Regions from separate parts of the Actinomadura sediminis genome, predicted to be linked through region 2. Evidence: riboswitches for the same ligand, from Rfam matches in the RefSeq annotation. Region 2 holds a riboswitch; the other holds the start of a gene.
The links. A riboswitch is a leader RNA that binds a small molecule or an ion and turns the genes downstream of it on or off. The one in region 2 is predicted to bind glycine.
Positions count from the first base shown of each region.

Region 1 (4,204 bases), on a different contig from region 2:
AGCCCCGTGACCAGCCCCAGCAGCAGCACCGCGATCACGACCGTGCGGGACGGCGCCAGGTCCTTCGTCGCGGTGCTCGTCGAACCGGTCAGGAAGCCGAACAGCACCAGCAGCAGGACGTGCACCACGAGCCCGACGAGCTGGGACGCGCCGACGCTCGCCACCGCCGGGCCCGGCCGGACGCCCGAGCGCTGCAGGTAACGGGTGTTGACCGCGACGCCGCCGACCGCCGCCGGCGCCACCAGCTTCACGAACGACGCCGCCACCTGCACCAGCACCGTCCGCCACAGCGGGAGCCGCTCGGGGACGAAGCCCATCAGCATGAACGCCGCCGCCAGGTAGGTCAGCGCCGCCGCGCCCAGCGCCACGCCCGCCCACCACCAGGACGCCCGCGCGACCAGCTGCATCAGGTCGATGCTGCCGAGCTGGGGGATGACGATGTACGCGGCGATCGACAGCGCCACCACGCTGAAGATCGTCCGCGGCCGGAACCGCTCCAGCCGGACGGGCGCGGCCTCCGACTCGGGCTTCAGCCGGACGATCTCGTCCCGGATGCGGGGCAGCAGGTCCCGGTCCCGCCGCACCGCCTGCCGCGTCGCCCGCGACAGCGCCACCCGCTGCAGCATCGGCACCGCCGCCGCCAGCGCCTCCTCGCCGAGCACCGGCACCGCCGTCCGCACGGCGCGCTCCGGCCCGGCCCGCAGCGCCAGGGTGGTGAGCAGCTGCGCCAGGTCCAGCCGCAGCGCCAGGTCACCGGCCGCGATCTCCCCGGACCACAGGTCGACCAGGTGGGCGGCGCCGTCGTCGCCGACCAGGACCGCGTCCTCCTCCAGCCTGCGGTGCGCCAGCCGGCCCTTCTGGAGCCTCCCGAACTGCCGCCACACGTCCGTGAGCAGCTCGTCGGTGATCTCCTCGGCGGGGACGTCCCGCAGCCGCCGCCCCGGCACGTGCTCGTACGCCAGCAGCGCCGCCTGCGTCCCCACCTCGAGCGTCCCGACCAGCCGCGGGGTCCGGGCGCCCGCCGCCGCGGCGGCGTACGCGGTGAGCGACTCCTGCTCCAGCGACCGGCGCAGCGACCGCAGCGTCCGCCCGGCCGTGCTGCGGCGCAGCCGCAGCATCCGCCACAGCCGGTACGGCAGCCCGGCGGTCTGCTGGTCGCGGTCCAGGACCCGCAGCTCCAGATGCCAGGCGCCGTGCGCGCCGCCGGGCGGCAGCGGGACCGCGTCCCCCTCGGCGGACGCCGGGGACAGCACGACGCCGTAGCGGCGCGCGTCCTCGCCGCCGTCCGCGGGATCGTCGAGCCGCGCCGCCCGCCGCGGGCACAGCCCCAGCCGCTCCAGCGCCGTCACCACCGTCATGCCCGTCGGTCGCGGGTTCGGGGTGCCGACCGCGTACAGGGTGCCGTGCCCGATCGCGCGGCCCAGGAAGTACGTCGCCGCGAGCGCCGACACCGAGGCGTAGGCGGCGGTCAGGCCGGTCAGCGCGGCCAGTCCGATCATGGACCAGGTGGCGGTCTGCCAGCGGGTCCGCCCGGCCATCCCGACCACGCTGACGAACGCGATCACGGGCGCGATGTCGGTGTGCACCGGGGCCGTGTCGGTGCCGCCCCAGATCAGCGAGTCCAGCACGCCGCCGGGCGCGGCCTGCACCACCAGGTCGTCCAGGGTGATCGTGACGGCGAACGCGATCATCGCGGCGAGCAGCGCGATGGCGACCCGCATGCCGTCCTTGTGGAACAGCCGCTCGACGGCGAACGCGATGGGCACGGCCAGCACGCCGAAGCTCGACGCCAGGGTGGCCAGCGCCAGCAGGAGCTCGGGCGCGTGGGCGGTGCCCTCGGCGATGTCGGTCTGGATGCCGTGCGTGGTCTGCTGCGCGAACGACACCAGCAGCATCACCACGGCGAGCCCGGCGCAGGACACCCCGAACCGGATGGCGTCGGACGGGCGGCGGATGCGGTCCGGCTGCGCGGGCTCGTCGACGGGCACGCCCGCGGAGGCGCCTCGCCTCGGGCGCACCGCGCCATCCTGCGTCTGCGTCACCCGTCGCCGTCCCGGCCGTCCGTCATCGTGATCAGCGTCCCAGAACGGGCCGCGCCCGGTCGAGCGGCGGACCCCCGTCCGGCCGTCGCTCCGTCCACCCGTCGCCCCTCGTCGTCCGTCCCGTCGCGTCCCCGGCGGGACGGTCATATCGTACTGTCCGGGGTACTCGCCGGTACGGCGCCGTCGCCGAGGTCACGGCGGTGAACGTCCCGTTACGGGGCCGGGACGATCGCCGGGCGCCGCGGTTGGGTAGGGTTTGTCCCGGACAGGCCGTCGACCCTGTGCGGGAGAGACCTCACGCAGCCGGCGTGGGGCGCCGAAGGGGCAACCTCCCCGGAACCTCTCAGGCAAAAGGACCGCTCGGGCGAGGCACCTCTGGAAAGCAGGCGTCGATCCCGGCGGATCGGGAACGGCGGCTCACCGAAGGGGAAACCCCGTGCGCGGGTGAAGCTCTCAGGTGCCGATGACAGAGGGGGAGACCGGCCGTCGGCCCGCGCGCCGGCGGTGGACCTGAGCGACCGCAGCTGCCAGGAGGCTCCTCCATGACCGCCCAGTTCTTCGCCCCCGTGGCCGCGCCGCAGCATCCCCGCGCCGCGTTCGCCGACCGGCACATCGGGCCGTCCGCGGCCGACCGCGACCGGATGCTGGCCGCCATCGGCTACTCGGGCGCGAAGGCGCTGATCGACGAGGCGGTCCCCGCCGCGATCCGCACCGCCCGCCCGCTCGACCTGCCGCCCGCGCTGAGCGAGACCGCCGCGCTCGACCGGCTCCGCGAGCTGGCCGCCCGCAACACCGTCCTCACCTCCATGATCGGCCTCGGCTACCACGGGACGATCACGCCGGGCGTGATCATGCGGAACGTCCTGGAGAACCCCGGCTGGTACACCGCGTACACCCCGTACCAGCCGGAGATCTCGCAGGGGCGCCTGGAGGCGCTGCTGAACTTCCAGACCGCCGTCGCCGACCTGACCGGGCTGCCGGTCGCGAACGCGTCCATGCTGGACGAGGGCACCGCCGCCGCCGAGGCGATGGCGCTCGCGCACCGGGCGTCCCGGCGCAAGGAGCCCGGCCGGTTCCTCGTGGACGCCGACGCGCTGCCGCAGACGATCGAGGTCGTCCGCACCCGGGCCGTCCCGCTCGGGATCGAGGTCGTGGTCGCCGACGTGTCCGGCGGGCTGCCCGACGGCGACTTCTTCGGCGTGCTGCTGCAGTACCCGGGCGCGTCCGGCGCCGTCCGCGACCTGGCGCCGCTGTCCGCGCAGGCGCACGAGCGGGGCGCGACGGTCGTCGTGGCCGCCGACCTGCTCGCGCTGACGCTGCTGCGCCCGCCGGGGGAGTCGGGCGCCGACATCGCCGTCGGGTCCGCGCAGCGGTTCGGCGTCCCGTACGGCTTCGGCGGCCCGCACGCCGGGTACATGTCGGTCGGCGACGACCTGCGGCGGCAGCTGCCGGGACGGCTCGTCGGCGTGTCCGTCGACGTCGACGGGGCGCCCGCCTACCGGCTCGCCCTGCAGACCCGCGAGCAGCACATCCGCCGCGAGAAGGCCACCAGCAACATCTGCACCGCGCAGGTCCTGCTCGCCGTGATGGCGAGCATGTACGCCGTCTACCACGGTCCCGAGGGGCTCGCCGCGATCGCGCAGCGCGCGCACCGCCGGGCCGCCGAGATCGCCGACGGTCTCCGCCGCGGCGGCGTCGAGGTCGTGCACGGCGCGTTCTTCGACACGGTCCTCGCCCGCGTCCCAGGCCGTGCCGCCGAGGTCGTCGCCGCGGCCCGCGAGCGCGGCGTCAACCTGCGGCAGGACGGTCCCGACCGGGTCGGCGTCGCCTGCGACGAGACGACGCTGCCCGAGCACGTCACCGCCGTCCTCGAGGCGTTCGGGGTCCCCGCCGGGGACGCCGGCGAGGTCGCCGGCGCGATCCCCGCCGACCTGCGCCGCGAGAGCCCCTACCTGACGCACCCGGTCTTCCACGCGCACCGCTCCGAGACCGCGATGCTGCGCTACCTGCGCCGCCTCCAGGACAAGGACATCGCCCTCGACCGGTCGATGATCCCGCTCGGCTCCTGCACGATGAAGCTCAACGCGACCGCCGAGATGGAGCCGATCACCTGGCCGGAGTTCGCGAACGTCCACCCGTTCGCCCCCGTCGACCAGGCCGCC
Region 1 covers NZ_JBHTJA010000077.1:22,969-27,172, reverse strand. The annotation lists gene ACFQ11_RS27790 (lysylphosphatidylglycerol synthase domain-containing protein) at 1-2,018, opposite strand, end outside; glycine riboswitch at 2,317-2,411, shown strand; glycine riboswitch at 2,412-2,522, shown strand; gene gcvP (aminomethyl-transferring glycine dehydrogenase) at 2,585-4,204, shown strand, end outside.
Region 1: it holds a riboswitch for glycine, as region 2 does, so the genes downstream of both, gcvP (aminomethyl-transferring glycine dehydrogenase) here and gcvT (glycine cleavage system aminomethyltransferase GcvT) in region 2, are expected to answer to the same signal.

Region 2 (4,204 bases):
GCTACACGGGGACGTACGGTTCGGACGCGTGGCTGCGCACGCAGGGGCTCGACATCGCGCCGTACATGGCGGCGCTGGAGACGTTCCTCGCGACCGGCGTGCTCCCGGACGTCGAACCGGACGGGCCGGGCGGCGGCGTCACATGAGCCGGATCGGGTTCACCAGGTCGGCGTAGATCAGCAGGCCGCCCATGACGATCAGCACGATCGCCATCGCGTACGTGACGGGCAGCGCCTTGGCGATGTCCACGTAGCCGGGGTCGGGCCTGCGGAAGATCTTCGCGAAGAACTTCTTGACCGCCTCCAGCAGGGCGCCGGCGATGTGGCCGCCGTCCAGCGGGAGCAGCGGGACGAGGTTGAACAGCCCGACCGCGAGGTTCAGCGAACCGAGCAGCATGACGAAGTAGGAGACCTTCTCCTGCCCGGTGAGCGCGTCGGACGCGGCGACCTCGCCGCCGAACCGGCTGACGCCGACGACGCCGACCGGCCCGTTCGGGTCGCGTTCCTCGCCGCCGAACGCCGCCTCCCACACGCCGACCATCTTCTGCGGCATGTGGAGCAGCGCCTCGACGGTCCGGCCGGTGAGGTCGGTCATGTGCTCGGCGACGGCCCCGGGCCCCTGCCGTTCGAGCTCGCGGACGGGGGTGATGCCGAGGAAGCCGACGGTGACGACCTTGTCCGGGTCGTCCAGGCTCTGCAACCGGTTCTGCGTGATCGGGACGTCCAGCCGCATGCTCTCGCCGTCGCGCTCGATCATCACCGGGACGGTCTTGTTCGCCGAGTCGCGGATCAGCAGCTGGAGCTGCTCGTAGTCCTCGATGCGAGTGCCGCCGAAGGAGACCACGCGGTCGCCGGCCTGCAGCCCGGCCTGCCGCGCCGGGGTGGGCGTGGCGTCGGCGGGGCAGGTGTCGACCTCCGCGGCCTGGCTCGTCGGGATGATGCAGTCGGAGACCTGATGGATGACGGGCTTGCTCACGTACGTGCCGAGGCCCATGATCAGGATCCCGAAGAACACCACCGCGAGCAGCAGGTTCATCGCGGGCCCGCCGAACATGATCAGCAGCTTCTGCCACCAGGGCTTGACGTAGAAGACGCGGTCCTCGTCGCCGGGCCGGACCTCCTCCAGGGCCGCGCCGCGCGCCGACTCGATCAGTCCCTGCCACGGGCCGGTGCTGATCTGCCGGATCTGGCCGGGCTTGTCGCCCTTGCGGGGCGGGAGCATCCCGATCATCCGGATGTAGCCGCCGAGCGGGATCCACTTGATGCCGTACTCGGTCTCGCCCTTGCGCCGGGACCACAGCGTGGGGCCGAAACCGACCATGAACTGGGTGGTGCGCACCTTGAACAGCTTGGCGAAGGAGAAGTGTCCCAGTTCGTGCAGGGCGATGGACGCCATCAGGCCGAAGAAAAGGATCAGTACGCCGGCCAGCCAGCCCATGCGTCACGCCCTCCGGTCGTCCGCACCCCCGCCCGGCGGGGTGATCTCCAGGAACCAACTCAGCGTACGTCATGCGGCGGGCCGTCCGGATGCCCCGGGAATCCGCCCCTGGGAGCGGACAGCGCGGGTCGGGAAGGCGATGGGGGCGTGCGCGAGGAAGTTCTCCACCGACCCGCCCGCCGGCCGGCCCCGGGGCTGGTCGAGGCGGCGACGCCGCTGCTAGCCTGACGCGAAAGCCGTTCATCCCGTGCGGGAGAGTCCCCGGCAGCCGGCCCGGGACGCCGAAGGAGCAAATCCTCCCCGGAACCTCTCAGGCCCATGGACCGCACGGGCCAGGCGACCTCTGGAAAGCGGGGACCCCGGTCCCCCGCCGAAGGTGAAAGCCCGCGGCGCGCGGCGTCCGCTCGGACGTCCGGCCGCGGGTGAAACTCTCAGGCGCCGATGACAGAGGGGGAGGCACCGAGACGCCCGGTGCGCGAGTGGGACGATGGACCACGTCGCGCCCGTGACGAAGGAGCCGAACCGATGTCCGCCGATCCCAACGCGAAGAGAACGCCGCTGCACGACGTCCACACGGACCTCGGCGCGCACCTCGTCGACTTCGCCGGGTACATGATGCCGCTGCGCTACGCCGGCGAGACGGCCGAGCACCGCGCCGTCCGCACCGGCGCCGGGCTGTTCGACCTGTCCCACATGGGGGAGATCTTCCTCGCCGGGCCGGGCGCCGGGGAGGCCCTCGACCACGCGCTCGTCGGGAACCTGTCGCCGATGAAGGTCGGCAAGGCCCGCTACACGATGATCTGCGCGCCCGACGGCGGCGTCCTCGACGATCTGATCGTGTACCGGCTCGCGGACGAGACGTGGATGGTCGTCGCGAACGCCGCGAACGCGGACGTCGTCCACGACGCGCTCGTCGAGCGGGCGCGCGGGTTCGACGCGGCCGTCGAGGACCGGTCCGCCGCGTACGCGCTCGTCGCGCTCCAGGGCCCGCGCGCGCAGGGGATCCTCGAGCGCTTCACCGGCGCGCCGCTGGACGACCTCAGGTACTACGCCGTGCTGGCGGCCGAGGTGGCGGGCGTCGACGCGCTCGTCGCCCGCACCGGCTACACGGGCGAGGACGGCTTCGAGCTGTTCGTCGACGCGGGCGACGCCGAGCGGCTGTGGCGGGAGCTGGCGGCCGTGGACGGCGTCGTCCCGTGCGGCCTCGCGGCGCGCGACAGCCTCCGGCTGGAGGCGGGGATGCCGCTGTACGGCAACGAGCTGACGGCCGAGACCACCCCGTTCGAAGCCGGGCTGGGCCGTGTCGTCAAACTGGACAAGCCCGTCGATTTCGTCGGGAAGAACGCCCTGGCGGCGCAGGCGCAGACCCCCGCGGGCCGTAGGCTCGTGGGACTGGTGGCGCGGGGGCGTCGCGCGCCCCGCAAGGGGTATGCGGTCGTCACGTCCGACGGCGCTCCGTGCGGCGTCGTGACGAGCGGCGCGCCGTCGCCCACACTGGGCAAGCCGATCGCCATGGCGTACCTCGACACCGGTGTCGAGGAGTCCGATCTGGCCGTGGACGTCCGCGGCCGGACCGAACCGGTCGACGTGGTCGCCCTGCCGTTCTACAAGCGTCCTTGAAAGAGAGAGCAACAACGTGAGCGTTCCGGAGCAGCTCCGCTACAGCGAGGAGCACGAGTGGGTGGCCGGCCTCGACAGCGCCGGGCAGGCGCCCGAGGACGGCATCGTCACGGTCGGGATCACGGCCCACGCCGCCGAGGCCCTCGGTGAGATCGTCTACCTCGAGCTGCAGCCGTCCGAGGGCGACACCGTCGAGGCGGGCGAGCCCTGCGGCGAGGTGGAGTCGACCAAGTCGGTCAGCGACCTGTACTCCCCGGTCAGCGGCGAGATCACGGCGATCAACACGAGCGTGGTGGACGAGCCGAGCGTGATCAACGACGACCCGTACGGGGAGGGCTGGATCTTCAAGGTGCGCATCTCCGAGGAGCCGGGCGACCTGCTGGACTCGGCCGCCTACGACAAGCTCGTCGAGGAGGCGTGACGGTGTCGCTCTACGCTTCGCTGGCCGAGGCCGACCCGCAGGTCGCCGAGGCCGTCGGCGCCGAGCTGCGGCGCCAGCAGTCGACGCTGGAGATGATCGCGTCGGAGAACTTCGCGCCGACGTCGGTGCTGGAGGCGCAGGGGTCGGTCCTCACCAACAAGTACGCCGAGGGCTACCCGGGGCGCCGGTACTACGGCGGCTGCGAGTACGTGGACGTCACCGAGCAGCTCGCGATCGACCGCGCCACGGAGCTGTTCGGCGCCGAGCACGCGAACGTCCAGCCGCACAGCGGCGCGCAGGCCAACACGGCCGTGTACTTCGCGCTGCTTCAGCACGGCGACACGATCCTCGGGCTGGACCTCGCGCACGGCGGGCACCTCACCCACGGGATGCGGCTGAACTACTCCGGCAAGGTGCTGAACGTGGTGCCCTACCACGTGCGCGCGGACGACGGCCGGGTCGACATGGACGAGGTGGCCTCGCTGGCCGCCGAGCACCGGCCGAAGATGATCGTGGCGGGCTGGTCGGCGTACCCGCGGCAGCTCGACTTCGCGGCGTTCCGGGAGATCGCCGACTCCGTCGGGGCCCTGCTCATGGTCGACATGGCGCACTTCGCGGGCCTCGTCGCGGCGGGCCTGCACCCCTCGCCCGTCCCGCACGCGGACATCGTCACGACGACGACGCACAAGACGCTGGGCGGGCCGCGCGGCGGGCTGATCCTGTCCC
Region 2 covers NZ_JBHTJA010000015.1:97,793-101,996, reverse strand. The annotation lists gene cds1 (L-cysteine desulfhydrase Cds1) at 1-146, shown strand, start outside; gene ACFQ11_RS11355 (M50 family metallopeptidase) at 139-1,437, opposite strand; glycine riboswitch at 1,678-1,773, shown strand; glycine riboswitch at 1,778-1,888, shown strand; gene gcvT (glycine cleavage system aminomethyltransferase GcvT) at 1,963-3,057, shown strand; gene gcvH (glycine cleavage system protein GcvH) at 3,074-3,478, shown strand; gene ACFQ11_RS11340 (serine hydroxymethyltransferase) at 3,475-4,204, shown strand, end outside.